Regions from separate parts of the Ferrimonas sp. YFM genome, predicted to be linked through region 1. Evidence: riboswitches for the same ligand, from Rfam matches in the RefSeq annotation. Region 1 holds a riboswitch; each other region holds the start of a gene.

Evidence for each region. Region 1 has a riboswitch for cyclic di-GMP ahead of QUE41_RS19320 (hypothetical protein). Riboswitches for the same ligand answer to the same signal wherever they lie in the genome.
Region 2: it holds a riboswitch for cyclic di-GMP, as region 1 does, so the genes downstream of both, QUE41_RS08540 (hypothetical protein) here and QUE41_RS19320 (hypothetical protein) in region 1, are expected to answer to the same signal.
Region 3: it holds a riboswitch for cyclic di-GMP, as region 1 does, so the genes downstream of both, QUE41_RS19950 (hypothetical protein) here and QUE41_RS19320 (hypothetical protein) in region 1, are expected to answer to the same signal.

What each region holds. Positions count from the first base shown of each region.
Region 1 covers NZ_AP027368.1:4,178,353-4,183,999, reverse strand. The annotation lists gene sspA (stringent starvation protein SspA) at 1-116, shown strand, start outside; gene QUE41_RS19325 (ClpXP protease specificity-enhancing factor) at 109-546, shown strand; cyclic di-GMP riboswitch class I at 1,014-1,094, shown strand; gene QUE41_RS19320 (hypothetical protein) at 1,177-3,198, shown strand; gene mraZ (division/cell wall cluster transcriptional repressor MraZ) at 3,567-4,025, shown strand; gene rsmH (16S rRNA (cytosine(1402)-N(4))-methyltransferase RsmH) at 4,025-4,975, shown strand; gene ftsL (cell division protein FtsL) at 4,978-5,292, shown strand; gene QUE41_RS19300 (penicillin-binding transpeptidase domain-containing protein) at 5,289-5,647, shown strand, end outside.
Region 2 covers NZ_AP027368.1:1,814,871-1,820,517, reverse strand. The annotation lists gene QUE41_RS08545 (HAD family hydrolase) at 1-1,332, opposite strand, end outside; cyclic di-GMP riboswitch class I at 1,732-1,816, shown strand; gene QUE41_RS08540 (hypothetical protein) at 2,223-5,647, shown strand, end outside.
Region 3 covers NZ_AP027368.1:4,313,264-4,318,910, reverse strand. The annotation lists gene QUE41_RS19965 (CoA-disulfide reductase) at 1-702, shown strand, start outside; gene QUE41_RS19960 (DUF3718 domain-containing protein) at 748-1,107, opposite strand; gene QUE41_RS19955 (prepilin-type N-terminal cleavage/methylation domain-containing protein) at 1,339-1,902, opposite strand; gene QUE41_RS19950 (hypothetical protein) at 2,020-4,665, opposite strand; cyclic di-GMP riboswitch class I at 4,745-4,824, opposite strand; gene QUE41_RS19945 (thioredoxin family protein) at 5,018-5,557, opposite strand.

The sequences.
Region 1 (5,647 bases):
AAGTGAGCGGTCGCGGCAGCAACGAGGTGAAAGCCTACATGACCCGCGTGTTTGAGCGTGAGTCCTTCAAGGCTTCCCTGACCGAAGCCGAGCGTGAGCTGCGCATCGGTGTCTGAGCTGAGCCCTCAACGCCCCTACCTGTTGCGGGCGATGTATGACTGGCTGGTGGACAACGGTCTGACCCCCCACCTGGCGGTCAATGCGGATCTTCCCGGTGTAGTCGTGCCCCGTCAGTATGTGAATGATGGTCAGATCGTATTGAATGTGGCGCCCCATGCTGTGGGCAATCTGCAGCTGGGTATCGACGAAGTCAGGTTTAACGCCCGATTTGGCGGACAGCCACAGGCGCTGGTTGTGCCCCTGTACGCCATCGAGGCGATCTATGCCCGTGAGAACGGCGCTGGGACTCTGTTCCCGCCGGAAGAGGCGTACGAGCAGGTGCTCGAAGGGGATGACGCTCCCCTGCCTGAGCCATCGCCCACAGAGGCAGAACCCAAGCCGGAGGCCCCGGCAAAGGGACGCCCCAGCTTAAGGGTGATCAAATAGACAAGAAACGCGGCGATGGCCGCGTTTTTTTTTTGCGCTTTTTCTGGAAAGTTCCCTGAACTTTGTTCGGTAATCTGGAGCAAAGCTTCGGGATAACTCCGTGCTTCAAGTTGGACGAATTGTAACCGATCTCATTTGTGTGATCTGGATCGCAAAATGGACTTCGTGGGCTAAAGTTTTCCAGCAAGCGACGACTTCCATGTTCTCGCCAGAGTCGGTGGAAGAAAGATACCGCATCCCAGAGACTTACCCTGATTCTTCGGCAATTTCTTGATGAAGTCCTTGGTTAACACGATACTAAAGTGTCGTTAAACAAGGTCATAAATCACTCAGGAATGGGCCTCTTTTCAAGTCAACTTGGCCATTTTGAGTGGTTTGTCCAGAAAGTGGTCGATCAGTATTCTGTTCCCCAGTTATGTCGGCGCATCCCCTGGGGGCCGCGCCTGTTCAACACTCAATAATCAGACAGCAGATAAAGGCAACTCCCCTGGTGGGAGGCGCAAAGTCACCGGTCTTACCGTCAGTGGCAAGACAGCGGGACTACCTCATGTCTGGCAATGGTCTTCCTTCCCGGGTTGAAGTCCCTGCCTGCGCACGTCTCTTATCTGCCGACAGTTGGAGAAATCAGACTTGAATCGGCAACAAGAACAGATTAACAACGGCATCGTACCGTTGAAGAGCTTGTTTGGGGCAGCACTTCTTACTTTTACCCTGAGCGCCTGTGGCGGTTCAGGTGGGGACAGCAGCAATCCAAATCCGGACCCTGAGCCACCGCCGGTGATTCCTGACCCGGATCCTGAGCCGGACCCGGATCCAGACCCAGAGCCGGACCCGGATCCTGAGCCCGACCCGGATCCCGAGCCGGACCCGGATCCTGAGCCAGAGCCGGATCCTGAGCCGGACCCGGATCCCGAGCCGGACCCGGATCCTGAGCCTGAACCGGACCCAGAGGTGGCCCCGGTGCTGCAGGGGGACGCAGTCTACTTCAACGGTCAGAATGCCTATGGCGAGATTGCCGACTGGCAAGCCGACGGCGAGTTCCGTTTGGTGGCCTGGCTGGACGACGTGAACAGTGACCCGGGAGCCAGCACCGTACTGGTGTCCGCTGACGACGGAGACTACCTCTCCTTCAGTCACAACAGCGTCGAAGGTCGCTGGAACGGCAACACCGTGTCGCTCACCGGTCCGTTCGAGTTCAACCGTACCCGCTATGTGGAGATCACCGTGGATAACGGTAAGCTCAGCGCGTCCGATGGCGAGAGCCAGGCCAGCATCAACGACGGTGCGGTGGACGCGGATGCCGCCACCTACCGCTGGATCTACCGTCTGAACGACAGCTACTCCTCAGGGGGACTTCAGGCCCTGGCACTGGTGGATCTGGACAACGCGGAGAAGACCCGCACCCTGACCTTCGATCAGGACCAGGGTGTGGTGGCCTCCGGCGACGGCGCCGAGGGCACTCACCTGTTGCACGGACTGGGCAGTGGCGACTGGCAGGCGATCACCTCCAACGTGTCGGCGCCTGTGCCCCATGTGGCCAGTCAGGCGGACTGGGATGCTGAGTTTGACAAGAGCTATCCAAACCAGCGTCCGCTGATCGGGACCACCAATGGCAATGACGAGAAGAAGTTTGCCTGGCAGGGTCATTACTGGATGCGTGCCTATGTGCGTATGGCTGAGACCTATGGTGACACCAAGTACCTGGATTATGCCGTGGAGCTGGCTGACCACATGTTCAACTACACCGATGAGAAGCGGGTAGAGCGTGGTGAGTTGAATATCCATAACGAGCCCTATGAGGGACTGGCACCCAAGCTGTACCTGAATACCCCGGGTCTGCCGGTACCTGGCTGGCGTCGTCCCTATAACGGTGCCTGGCGAAATGAGGCGCTGACCGACGGTATGATCCTCAACAGCATCCTGCGGCTGGTGGATCACATCAAGAGTGAGAACCTCACCCAGTACATGGAGCGGGCGGATTACTACATCGGCCGGGCCGAGCGAATCGTGCGTGCCCACGACAGCTCGTTCAGCACCACCAAGAACGGTGCCATTCAGGGGTCCTACTTCTATGTGAACTACAAGAACGAGGACTATGGCGACGGTGGTCTGTTCTCCAACCCGCTGCCGTTCAACCACGACATGACTCTGGGTACGGCGATGATCTACCTGGACAAGTGGGGACAGGGCAACAGCGACCTGGGTCAGAAAGCCAGGGAGATCCTCGGTTTCTACATGGACAACCTGAGGATGGAGAGCGACAACCTGTGTAACTGGGACTACCAGTTCCTGGCCAACGGTGGCGGCAAGATGGAGGACTTCAACCATGCCCACCTGGATGTTGGCTTCATGGTGGTGGCCCGCCAGGAGGGCCTGCTGGATAACGATGAGCCTCTGACCTGTATGGCCAATGCCCTGGTCGAGCGCGTATTCCTGGCACCGGCCATGGCCAGCTTCGGCGTGGATGGCACCGGAGTCAGCTCCACCTGGGACCAGATGGCCATCGGCTACGACTGGATTGAGCTGCAGGGATGGGATCCCCGCGTGGGTCTGGTGGCCGACCACATCCTGCGCCACTACGGAGATCTGAGCTGGTATCGTGCCTATCTGGGGGCGGCCAACTCCCTCTACTGGCAGGCTCAGGCCCAGTAACAGGGGATGACCCGCAGGCCAGCTCCGATGAGTGAACTGGACTCGACCGCAAGGCTGTTCGGGGGGGCTCGCCTGCTAGGGGTCATCAGACTGACCGGCACAAAGCCGATATACATCACGGGGTCCCTGGTCGGGCCCCGTGACTCTTTCCTGCCAAGTGGGATTTATCCATCATTCCCACCTGCGATTAATTCCCGGATAACTCTCTAAAAACTAAGCGTAAAGCCCCGAAAATACAGGCTTTAGCCTTCATCTGGCTTCCTTGACAATCCTCGCTTTGTGTCCATAAACTTGGTAGCTTGTGGGAAAAAGTGGTTATTTGTGGGAAAACCTTGTCCGACTGAAATTTAACAGGGATGGAGTAGCCAGTGTTCAGAGGCGCCAGCAGCATCGCACTTGATGCCAAAGGCCGGATCGCCATACCAAAGCGATACCGGCCGTTGTTGTGTGCGGAAGACGCCGGTCCCTTGGTGGTTACCGTAGACATTCACTCCCCCTGCCTGTTGCTGTACCCCCTCCAAGCCTGGAGCGAAGTGGAGCAGAAACTGGCGCGCCTGTCGGATACCCAGCCCAGTGAGCGGGCCGTAAAACGGTTGCTGCTCGGTTATGCCAGCGACGTGGAGATAGACCGCATGGGAAGGGTACTGATACCGCCTCCCCTGCGTCAATTCGCCTCTCTGGAGAAGCAGCTGATGCTGGTGGGCCAACTGAACAAGTTTGAGATCTGGTCGGAAGAGAACTGGCAGAACCAGATTGAAGCCTCCCATGCCGCAGTGGAAGCGGAAGCCTTTATCGATAATCAACGTTTACAGGAATTTGCCCTCTGATGGCGGAAACTTTTAGTCATGTCACCGTGCTGCTCAAAGAGGCGGTGGATGGATTGAACATCAAACCGGACGGCATCTATGTCGACGGTACCTTCGGCCGTGGTGGTCACAGCCGGGAGATCTTGTCTCGCCTGGGGCCCGATGGTCGCCTGTACGGCATCGACCGCGACCCTCAGGCGGTGGCGGTGGCCGAGGAGCTGGAGCGGACCGATTCCAGGTTCCGCATCATTCACGGTCCCTTCTCCGGCCTGGCAGACTACCTGAAAGAGCGCGGACTCGAAGGCAAGGTGGATGGCGTCCTGCTGGATCTGGGGGTGTCTTCTCCTCAGCTGGATGACGCCGAGCGCGGCTTCAGCTTCCTGCGGGACGGTCCGCTGGATATGCGCATGGACAACAGCCAGGGCGAGACCGCGGCTCAGTGGCTGGAGCGGGCGGATGCCAAGGACATCGCCTGGGTGATTCGCACCTTCGGTGAGGACAAGTACGCCGGTCCCATCTCCCGCGCCATCAAGGCCCATCTGGAGGAGGGCAAGCCCCTGACCCGCACCCGGGACCTGGCGGGGCTGATCGAGTCCATCACTCCGAAACACAAGCTGGAGAAGGGCAAGCATCCGGCCACCCGCACCTTCCAGGCGATTCGCATCTACATCAACAGCGAGCTCGAGGAGATTGAGCGGGCCCTGGCCGGTTCCCTGCTGGCGCTGGCGCCCGAAGGCCGGCTGTCGGTGATCAGCTTCCACTCACTGGAAGACCGCATGGTGAAACGCTTTATGCGCCGGCAGAGCCAGGGTGAGCCCCTGCCTCCCGGTCTGCCTCTGACCGAGGACCAGATCAACCAGACCCGCACCATGAAGACCGTCGGCAAGGCACTCAAGCCAAGCGATCTGGAAGTGGATGACAATACCCGTTCCCGCAGCTCGGTTCTGCGGGTGGCGGAAAGGCTGGGCTGAAGATGATCCTGGGCGATGCCGGTCTCGGTTCCGCCATCCTGGCGGATCTGCGCCGCCAGTGGCCGGTACTGCTTCTGGGCGTGTTCGTCCTGGGCAGTGCCCTGGCCGTGGTATGGACCGCCTATGAAGCCCGGGCGATGACCAACGCATTGAACCAGCAGTTGCAACACAGGGATGAGCTGGATATTGAGTGGCGCCACCTGCTCCTCGAGGAGCAGACCCTGACCGAGCACAGCCGGGTAGGGCGGATGGCGGAGAAGCAGTTGGGTATGGGACGTCCCGCTCCGGGACAAGAGGTTGTGGTGAGGCTGCCATGAAACCAGCAACGCGCAAGAAGCGCCCATTGAAGCGACGCAGTGCCAAGGCACCGGCCAAGTCCGGGGCCAAGCAGAACCTGCATCCCACCCTGTTCCAGTACCGCTACCGCTTCGTGGTGTTTGCCCTGTGCGCCGTATTCCTGGCCATCGTTGGCCGGGCCGCCTACATCCAGGTGATCTCGCCGGACCGGCTGATCTACGAAGGGGACATGCGCTCCCTGCGAACCCAGACCCGGGAGGTCCAGCGCGGCCTGGTCACCGACCGCAACGGCGAGATGCTGGCGGTCAGTGTGCCCGCCGAGGCGATCTGGGCCGACCCCAAGGTGCTCAACCAGAAGAACAGTTTCGCCGATAG
Region 2 (5,647 bases), 2.3 Mb from region 1:
CAGGTGCAGCGGCATCCCTTTACGTTCACCGCCAAACCGGTAGGTGACATAGGGAATCCACTTGGACAGGCCGTGGGTAAAGCAGAAGAGTGCCCCAACCAGGGAGGAGCTGAACACGACGAAATACCCCGCCGTCCTGGCCAGTTGCAGCAACAGCATCGGCACCGAACGCCCCCTCTCCCTGATCCGGTTGAACCAATAGAAGGTGGCTCTGACCCCCAAAAGCAACACCATGAAGCTGGCCCAGACGGCGAGCGCAGCTTCCATACCTTGCAGACCCGACACCTGAGGTACCCAGCTTAACTCTTTCGCCAGCCAGGCAGCGGGAAGTGCCAGAATCATGGCACTCATCCAGGCAAACCAGGGGCGAAAGGCACTGCCCAGCCTCAGAAACGCCTCACTGACCTTGGGCTTGGCCTCATACAGCAAACCCAATCTGTCGTTTTCCGCATAGCCAATCTCGTAGGCACTGAAATAGGAGAGCAGAAACAGGAACAGACTGGCACAGGCGAGCAGCGGCTCAGGACTGGATAAACCAAACACCAACACCATGGTCAGGTAGTCATGACCGATGACCGCCCGGGTAAAGTAACTTTCGGTGGGGCGCTTCACCTTCTTGGTGTAAACAAAAGGCAGCATGGGGTCGATACCCGCCCTCACCGGCCTGCTATCGGGCCAGCGACACAGAAGGCCCCTGGTGCTGGCTTCGAGAAGATCCCTGTCCAGCATGCTGTCAGTGACACTCCAGGCCCCCTCAAACGCCTCCTCACCCAGAGACTGTCTGACCCACTGCGCCTTGCCCTGTTGACGAAAATAGACGGCGTTGTGCAGGGTTGAACTCACCAGCAAGGGCCAGGGAACCTTCGCGGCATCCAGCAGGGGTTTGAGTATAAAGTCAAAGCCATAACTCACCAGATAGATGGGCCCCTTGTGGCGCTGCAGCGGCGCCATCAGTTTGTGATTGAGATATTCGGGCCCCAACTGCCTGACTCGGCTGGCCCACATTTTTCTGGACCAGGGAAACAACATGAGCAACGCCTTGACCCGATACAGATCCCGGTAGTGACGGTGCTCGGCGCCGCTGAACCAGCGCCAGGGTTGCAGCAAATCCATCAATTGCAGAAACAGAGCCACCAACAAAGAGGGCTGCACCGAGGCAATGAACTGCTCGGTAGAGTTACTGAGCCACAGGGTATCGTCGACATCAATAAAAAGCGGCGTCCCTTCCGGACAGGCCCTCAAACTGTCGACAAGCTCGTCAGGCGGCACCAGAAAGGGAACCGTTTCGCTCTTTTGCTCACCATCGTTGACTAGCACCTTTGTCTCGCCCACGAAGTCAACTCCCTGTTTCTTTTAACAGCTCTAAGTTTAGGCAGGGTGTGCGGGTCCCTCCACCTTGCGGAGAAAATCGCTCGTCCGGCACGGCCTTCGTTCACAGAGGGCTCACATTTGGGACTCACTCCACACACAAGCGCCACCTAAAATAAATTTTCCCTACTGACAAAGAACCTTTTGCGCATAGTAAATAACAAAATTTTTACCACTCATGGAAGTGTCTGTTTTAAGGTCATATAAACATCACTTTGCGCCATTTTTAACCCAATAATCCAAACATTAGGTTGTTTTCCGATCATCGATTAGGCATTCTACCTTCGCCTTCGGGCATACGCGCCGTTTGCAACCCATAAGGAATGTTACATCCATGTTGCGCCCGGCAGTTGTAACCACGACAGCAGACAAAGGCAAACTCAGCGAAAGCTGAGGACGCAATATCTCCGGTCTAAAGACTTCGGTCCATGATAGCGGGATTACCTCATGTCGATGGTGTACTGTGGACACACAACTCCTTATAAAAATGGAGGTTGTGTCTTGTAGTCGCAGTCCCTCACTGACGTCGCCATTTTGTCTGCCCAGCTAAATTGAGGCTTGTCATTATGGCTCGGCAGTTTTTTTGGGGGAGACCACTTGGACAAGGTGGTGCGCTATCGCATGCCCTTGTTTTTGTTTTCTTTCTATCTATTTTTTTTCCTACGACCGTAAACGCTTCCAACGCCGTTCATTTTAATGGCAATGACGCGTATTCCCAGATTGATGCCTGGCAACCCAGCGGCCCCTACAAGGTTGTCGCCTGGCTGGCCGAACTACACCCAACGTCCAGTAACAGGACGATTCTTCTGAGTTCCTCCTCAACCACCGATTTCCTGTCATTTACCCACAGCAGCGTGCAGGGTAAGTGGGGCAGCGACTATCCAGGCGTTTGGAACAAGCTGGACTTTGCCACTTCTCGCTACCTGGAGATCCAGGTGGACTACGGCAAGCTGACCGCGTCTGACGGCAGCACCACCAGAAGCGTGCGCAATAAGAGCATCCAGCCTGACGCCGTCGCGTTTGACTGGCTTTATCGCCGCGGTTACAGCGATTTTTCCCAAGGTGCGATTCAGGGCCTGGCCCTGATCGATCTTGGCAATGCTGCCAACTCCCGAGCCTACGCCTTTCAACAAGGCAAAGGCCTGGTCGAGGTAGGCGGCAGCGCGTCTTTTGATCCTCTGGTGAACATTGGCACAAGCGACTGGCGCACCGGCCCTCACACCATCAGCAATCCCGCCCCTGACCATTTTGACGATGGCCAATGGAATGCCGCATTTGGCAACGGCGGTGTTGACCCCGTGGAGCCAACCGATCCCGTTGAGCCCACTGATCCCGTGGAGCCAACCGATCCCGTTGAGCCCACTGATCCCGTGGAGCCGACCGATCCTGTTGAGCCCACCGACCCTGTAGAGCCCGCTCCTTCCGGCGAGTCTGCCGCTGCCCGCTTTAACGGTGACAACGCCTACGGTGAGATCGCCACCTGGCAGCCCACCGGTAAGTTCCGTGTCATCGCCTACCTGAGCGAACTGGACCCCGTTGCCGACCAGCGCACCGTCCTGATCAGTGACTCCAAGTCCAAGGAGTTCATCGGCCTGAACCACGGCAGTGTTCAGGGGCAGTGGAACGGCCAGTATCCCGGTATCTGGAACAAATTCAGCTTCAACGCCACCAAGTACCTGGATCTGACCGTCGATTTCGGCAAACTGACCGCCACCGACGGCCAGGTGACACACAGCATCAGCAACAGCGCCATCGATCCCACCAGCGTCAGCTACAACTGGCTGATGCGTCGTGGCAGCAAAGACTTCTCCCTGGCTGGCGTTCAGGCGATCATCCTGATGGACCTGGTCAACCCGCAAAACTCCCGTGCCTATGGCTTTGAGAATGGCCAGGGTCTGGCAGAGGTTGGCGGCAGCAGTGGGGTAAACACCCTCGCCGGCGTACAGACCGGTGACTACTCCGTGGGTACTCACCAGGTAACCAACCCCGACACCAGTGTGTTCAGCGACGCCGAGTGGCAAGCCGTATTCGGTGGTTCTGACACCACTGATCCGGTAGAACCTACGGATCCCGTTGAGCCGACCGACCCGGTTGAACCCACTGATCCGGTTGAACCGACTGATCCGGTTGAGCCCACCGACCCCGTTGAGCCCACGCCTCCTGCAACCACAGGTCAGGCGGTACGCTTCGACGGCGTCAACAACTTCGGTGAGATCGCTTCCTGGCAGCCCAAGGGTAAATTCCGGGTTGTGGCCTGGCTGACCGAGCTGGACAGCGACAGCGGCGCCCGCACCTACCTGCTGAGCAACTCCGGCACTTCAGAGTTCATCGGCTTCACCCACAAAGATGTGCAGGTGAAGTACGGCAGTGACTTCCCCGGAATCTGGGGCAAGTTTGACTTCGCCGGTCAGCGCTACATCGATGTGACCATCGACTACGGTAAGCTGACCGCCAGCGACGGTGTCACCACCGCCTCTGCCAGCAGCACGGCTTTTGATCCAACCGCGGTCTCCTTCGACTGGCTCTACCGCCGCAACGGCACCTACTCCAAGGGTGCTCTGCAGGCCATCAGCCTGATCGATTACGCCGATCCCGCCAATTCTCGCACCTACGCCTTCGATGCCGAGCAAGGCATGGTGGAGCTGGGCGGCAACAACGGTACTGTGCACAACACCAGCAGCTCTGATTACTTCCAGGGCAACCTGACTGTATCCAATCCTGAGCCCACTCACTTTGACCAGACTCAGTGGGATGCGCTCTACCCTGCCGGTGACAGCAACGAGCTTACGGAACCGACTGAGCCAACGGATCCTACCGATCCGACTGACCCAACCGAACCAACGGACCCGACCGAGCCGACGGATCCAACCGAGCCGACGGATCCCACCGAACCGACGGATCCCACCGATCCTCCGGTGACCAACCCAGATGCTGACCTGCTGTTGCCTGCCGACGCCAAGGCAGTGCAGTTCAACGGCAACGGTGCCTACCTGGACCTGCAAACCTGGCAGCCTGGCGGTGAGTACCGAGTGGTTGGCTGGCTGGATCAGCTGGACAGCAACGCCGCGGCTCTGACCTATCTGGTGAGTGGCAATGGCAACTACCTGGCCTTCAGCCACGACAGTGTGGAAGCCAAGTTTGGCAGCTCCACCGTGCGCATCGAGGGTCAGTTCGCCTTCGACCAGACCCGTTACGTGGAGATCAACGTCAAGTCCGGACGTTTGACCGCCTCCGACGGCCAAACCACGGTCTCCACCAACAACGGTGCGGTGTCCACCAACGCCACTTACGATGCCGCTTTCCGTAACGGCAGCAACTACAGCACCGGTGCCCTGCAGGCTCTGGCTCTGATTGACTACAGCAACGACGACAACGTTCGCGGCTACACCTTCAACGCCAGTCAGGGCGTGATCGAAACCAAGAGCAACAGCACCGACGCCAGCTATCTGTCCGGTGTCGGCTCCGGCGACTTCCTGACCATCAGCCAGAACGTGGTTGCTCCCCGTCCTCTGCTGGCCACACAGGCAGAGTGGGACGCTCAGTTCAACAAGGTGTATGGCAATGGCCGTCCCCTGCTGAACACCACCAATGGTAACGATCAGAAGAAGTTTGCCTGGGAAGGCCACTACTGGCTGCGTTCCTACCTGACCATGGCCAAGACCTTCAACGACGACAAGTACCTGGACTACGCCGTTGAACTGATTGACCACATGTTCAACTACACCGACGAGAAGCGCGTTGCCCGTGGCGAGCTGAACCTGGGTAGCCAGCCCTACGACCTGGCTCCCAAGTACTTCCTCAACAACCCTGGCAAACCTGCTCCAGGATGGCGTCGCCCCTACAACGGCTGGCGTATTGAGGTACTGAGTGATGGCCAGATCCTGAATGCCATCACCCGGGTTGCGGACTACATCAAGTCTGAGAACAAGACCCAGTACACCGCCAAGGCGGACCAGTACCTGGCGGAAGCGGCGCGGATCATCCGCAGCCACGACTCCTCCTACAGCACCACCAAAAACAGTGCGATTCAGGGGTCCTACTTCTACGTTAACTACAAAAACAGTGACTATGGCGACTCTGGGCTGTTCTCCAACCCCATGCCCTACAACCACGACATGACCATGGGCATCGCCATGATCTACGTGAACAAGTGGCTGGATGGCGGCGAGCCAGTGATGGAGCAGCGGGTCCGGGAGATCCACGGCTTCTTCAAAGACCATATGCGCTACAACAGTGATGGCACCTGCACCTGGGATTACGCCTTCAACAGCAGCGGTGA
Region 3 (5,647 bases), 130 kb from region 1:
GAGTCGGTGACCGCTCTGGAAGGGGAGGGTCAGGTGCGCCAGGTGGTGTCGGAGCTGGGACAGTATCCGGCGGATCTGGTGATCCTGGCCACCGGGGTGAAGCCCACCACCGAGTTTCTGGCCGACACCGGCATTGACCGCCTGGCCAACGGTGCCATCGTCATCGACCCCCAGGGTCGCACCAGCCTGGCCAGCGTCTATGCGGCGGGGGATTGCGCCACTGTAACTCACAGAGTGACTGGCCGTCCCGCTTATCTGCCTCTGGCCACCAGCGCCAACAAGCTGGGCAGGATGATCGGCGAAAACCTCTGTGGCAGGGAGAAGCAGTTCCCCGGAACCCTGGGCAGTGCCGGGGTCAAGGTGCTGGGCTTGGAAGCAGGCCGAACCGGACTGAGTGAGCAGGAGGCTAAGGCCCAGGGGCTGGTTTACAGTACCGTGGTGATCAATGACAAGAACACCACCAACTATGTACCGGGTCAGAGCGACTTGCGGGTGAAGCTGGTGTACCGCACCGAGGACAAGCGTCTGTTGGGTGGCCAGGTGGCCGGTGGACCGGGCGCGGTGCTTAGGGTGGATGCTTTGGCGGCGGCCATCGTTGGCGGTTTGACCACCGAAGACCTGGGGATGCTGGACCTGGTCTATGCGCCCCCCTTTGCCCGAACCTGGGACGCCCTCAACGTGGCGGGCAATGTCGCGAAGTAAAGCTTGAGCCTGAAAGGGGAGCCTGGAGGCTCCCCTTCTCTTTGGCTAGTGGCCCTCTATCCTGAAGGTGCCGGTCATGGCGGTCAGATCGGTGATCTCCACCTCCTGCTTGATGGCATCCCGGCTGAACTTGGCCAGGTGTTTGGCCACCCTGGGGTCCGCATTGTATTGGGCGGCGAATACGGCAACCGGGATATCATTGCACTTCAGTTCCCGGGAAACCTGCATCAGGCGGTAGCCGGAATGCGCCAGAGTGCGATCCATCGAACGCCAGTTTTCGGTGACCGCAGTCAGGCAGAGCTGGGTTTCGATCCTGTCATCGGCGGCAATAAATTGCCTGTCCTGAGCTGTGGCTGTCCCCAGGGTTCCCAAGGCCAGCAGTCCGGTCATCAACAGTGTTTTCATTATTCAGTGTCCTTTCTGTGGTGGGGGTTAGCACACTGTGGCAGAGAGCCTGGGGAATGCTGTTAGCAAAGGGTGAGCAGATGTAACCGCCTTAGACTCCCCATTTGGGGAGTGACGGGATGAACAGCAGATTCTCAGCGGCTTATGAAGAGGCGCCGCTTCAGGGCGCAAATGCCCTCTTACAGGGCGATACAGTTTGACACACCATGGCTGGTCTCTGGCCAGCCATCTTTAGCGCTCGATAAGGCGAACGTGTCCCAGCTCAGAGTTGTACTCCACCACCAGTGCGGCACTGCTCCTGTCCCTGGTGTCTCCGCCCCCCCGATAGACGTAGCTGCAGCGGCTCATGGGGGCGCTGTCGCCATTTTCATTGTGGCGGTAGGCATGGTAATCGGCGTCCGCCGAGTTGGCATCACCTGGCAGTGTCGCCAGTGGTGGATCGGTCAGTAAGGTGTCCCAAAGCGAGACGCACCCCTGATCGCCCTGGCCTATCTGCATCGGCTGTCCCATGGGACTGTTTTTGTCGATGCCCAATGGGTAGCCCAGGGGATTCATGTCCAATACGCCGCCCACATAGCCGGGAAGGTTGACGATCTCCTCGCCTGGGCTCTCCAACTGCCATTTGGCATGGGCAAACTCCACCGCCTGCTGCAGGGCGGCTGTCTGGGCCCTGGCGGCATTTGCCTGAGCTTCCGGTGTCAGGTTGAGAAAGCGGGGCAGGGCCACTATGGCCAAAATGCCCAGAAGGATCAGCACCAGCACCAGTTCAATCAGGGTAAATCCGCGTATCTTCATCCTTGAGCCCTTAGGTCAGCACAGATCAGTCCAGAGGGGTAAGGGTAACGGATTTGCAGGAAATTGGTAAGAGTATCAAAGAGAAGGGGCGGCTCAGGCCGCCCCTTGATGCTAGGGTTAACGAATCAGGCTGAACTGGAAACTGTCCAGAGATTCCAGCTCGGCGGTGCCATCCTCGGCGATGGCAAAGCTTCGGGTCAGCACCTGTTCCGTGCCTTCACTGCCAAACCAGTAGAGGTGATGGCGCTGGGGTGAGGCTTCACCATTGGGATCAATGGGGCTCAGCTCCAGGCCGGAGTCGGTCAGGTACCAGACCATCTCAAAGGCCGTCGGCGCATTGGGATCCTCTTCAGGACATTGGGCCTGATCGACCCAGCCAAAACCTTCCTGATCGGTGGGCAGGCCATTGAGGTGCAGATCCAGTACGCAGCTCTCCTGACCCATGGCGGAGAGTCTCAGGTCCAGTGGCGCTGCCAGTCCCTCAAGGGTGAAGGGGCGCACCAGGCTCATGCTGTATTCGCGTACCTGGCCCTCCTCCTCTTCAGACACTTTCATCACGTCGCTGCCCAGACCTTCCGCAGGAAGCTGAATCAGTACCTGATCATCGGAACCAAACAGCATTTGCAACTGATGGTTGGCGTCAACCAGCCATGAACCAAGCAGGATCTCGGTTTCCATGAGGTCGCCCTCCAGCTCCTCCAGCCAGACCTGTACCTGTCCTTCGCGGCTGAAGTGGATCAGCGCCTCAAAGTCGCCGTCCTGAGCCAGATAACGTTTGCCCACCAGGGCGGCCATGGCGGTTTCATCGGCCACCAGATCCGGGGTGGTCGGCTCTTCGCCGGGCTCCACACCGTCATCGGGCTCCTGGCCGTCGTCTGGTTCGAAGCCACACTCCTCGGCATCTTCTACCTCACGCAGCTCCGGAGTCCCCAGATTGGCCAGGAAGGCGTCCATGGCCACCTGGTTGAAGCCCCACTGATCGCTGCGGGTCAGGCCTTCGCCAAGGACAAAGCCGTGACGTACCGCCCCTTCGTATTCGGTCAGAAGAGGCTGCGCCCGGCGACGATGGGTAAAGGAGTGGCCCCACTCAGGCAGGTTCAGCACCAGGCCCATGGGGGTTTTGTTCCAGCTGGCGTCGGCGTTCTCTTTCAGCTCGGGAGCGCCACAGCCGTTGTCATCGCACTCATCGTGCTCTATGACATAGAGTTGTACCTGACCCTGCTCCTGTTCAATGGAGCCCTGAAGGGCAACGGCCAGGCTGGTGTCATCGTCACCACCTATGTAGACCAGTTTGGGCTCTTCGGTGTCGGCGTCATTCATCAGCTCGGCCAGAGTCTGAACCGGACCCGTTGGCAGAACCACCTGGTTGCACCACCGAACCGAGGCGTCACACTCTGCCCGGTAGGGCAGCATGGCGCGGCTCTCCAGCTGCTTGAAGGTCATCTGGAAACCGCTGGCACCCTCAGGGAAGAGGTGGTCGCCACTGAACAGGGATTTCCACTCGTGTTCGCCCTTGGCGTAGCGCTTAAGTTTCAAATCAGACAGATCCAGCTGCTGAGCCCAGACCTGCTGGCGGCCATCCATATCGGAGCTGACGATGACTGAGCCATCCTCCTCCAGGGAGACCACCTCCACCTGGTCGTTCATCTCCGCCCAGGCTTCCCCTTTCCACACCAGCATGTCGCGATCTTCCTCTTCGGTAATCTCGACAAAACCGGCGTCAGGGCCGTCATAACGGAAGCGGTTGAAGGTGATCAGGGATTCCACCTTCTGAATCTGCTGGTAGCCCAGCTCGCGCTCTTTGATGCACTGGTTGGTGCTGGCGTCAAAGAACACCTCGGAGTGGCCATCCAGCTCGAACATGCCCCCTTCAGACTCAAGCAGGGTCAGCAGACTGGCCTCTTCGAGGTCGCCGCGCTCGCGCTTACGCTCGACTCTGTCCTGCACGTCTTCCGGGTCAAGAGGCAGCTCGCCGGCGACTTCGTCGGCGATGGTGTCGGCATCGGGCTCCTGGCCATTGGCTTCCGCCTCATCCACCCGGTTCACCAGACGCTCCAGGTTTTCGGTCAGGGTTTCGGCGATGGCGTCGGCCACTTCATTGTCTTCGGCGTCGCCGCCGGTGCCGCCGTTCTGCTCTACGGCATGTTTCGCCTTGGCGGTCACCCGGGCGACCACCTGGGCCACTCGGTGCAGCCGCTTGTAGCCGTCGCCGTTGGCCTGTTGCTGCTTGCCGACGATGTAGTCCTCGACCAGGCTCAGATCCGAGCCCAGAATGCCCAGGGTTTGTTCCAGGGCCGCTGCCGCGGTTTCCTGATCCACACCGGCCCTGTCCATCTCAGAGGCGAGCAGGGTGGTCAGCGGGCTGACAAACTCCACCACACCGGCCGGTGCCGTCATGGTGTAGCCCTGGGTCAGCACTACGCCCGGGTTGTCTTCATCCTCGGTCTGGCCGGCAATCACCTTCACCAGCATCTGCACCTGGCTGAGATCCAGGGTGGCATCGAGGTTTTCGAAACTGTACTGGCCTCCGGCCTGGGTCAGGGTGCTGGGCTCATCGGCGTCGCATTCGCCGTTGCGGTTGAGATCCAGACATACCTGGGCATTGACCAGATAACCATCGGCGGTCGCGCCTTCAAGGCTTTGGCCTGGCTGGGGTTCGGGTTGAGGTGCCGGGGCGGAGTCAGAGGAGCCGCCGCCACAGGCGGTGAGTTGGGTCAGAGCCGCTGTCAGGGACAGGGCGATAAGGTGGCGCTTGAACTGCATAAATCTACCATCTCCAATGGTTGATCCTATCCAAACGCTGTCTTTGGCTGTGTGGAGTCCTCCCAAAGAGGGACTCACCGCTGGAAACCCCGCTATCTCGCTTGGGCGAGACCGGAAGCTTTGCGTCCCAACCTCACGGTTGGTTTGCCATTGTCAGCGTAACGAAAACTGAACCCAGGACTCGGTTTATCCTTGGGTCGGGACCATTAGAGCATGGTGAAGTGAGGGTGTCAGTGGGTGTACTTGGTACTGAGATGAAGTGATGGGCGCTTGTAAATATTGTCTTTACAAATCAATGTTTTGAAGTGGCGCTAAGAGGCCGAACCAGTTGGGCTGATTCGGCCTGAGGGGATTATTTGAGGATCTCGGCCAGATCCTGCTCCAGGGAGTGCTTGGGAGTCTCGACGATGCGGCCGATCTCCTTGCCATCCTGGATCACCATAAAGGTGGGGATGCGCTTGAACTCATAGGCGGCCGCCAGGTTCTGCGGATCGGATTTCTGGCGATCGACGCCGATGTAGCGCACGGACAGCTTGTCGTTGCCGACCTGCTCCAGCAGTTTGGCGAAGCGTGGGGTCTCGCGATGGCAGTCGGGGCACCAGGTGCCGATGATCACCACGATCTCCGTGGGGGTGTCTACCGCCTTCAGGGCGTCAACCCAGTTGGACTGGGGTGCGTAGCTGTCGAAGTTGTCTCCGTAGCCGGGGATCGCGTCAATAATGTCGGCCATGGCCAGTTCACCGGTCAAAATTACCTCCTGTTTCTCCTCTTGGGTGCAGGTGGCGAAGGGGCCCTTCTGGCCCTCTTCGAAACCACAGCCGGAGTTTGCCATAGCGTAGGGGCTCATCAAAGCCGGGGCCAGCATCATGGCCAGCAAAGTTGTCTTTTTCATGGTGCTCTCATTCTCTCTATCCTGCTGACCAGTCTGACTCAGAATTGTCGACTTTGTTCTTCCAGAATTGTGGAAACGTGACCGGGATCG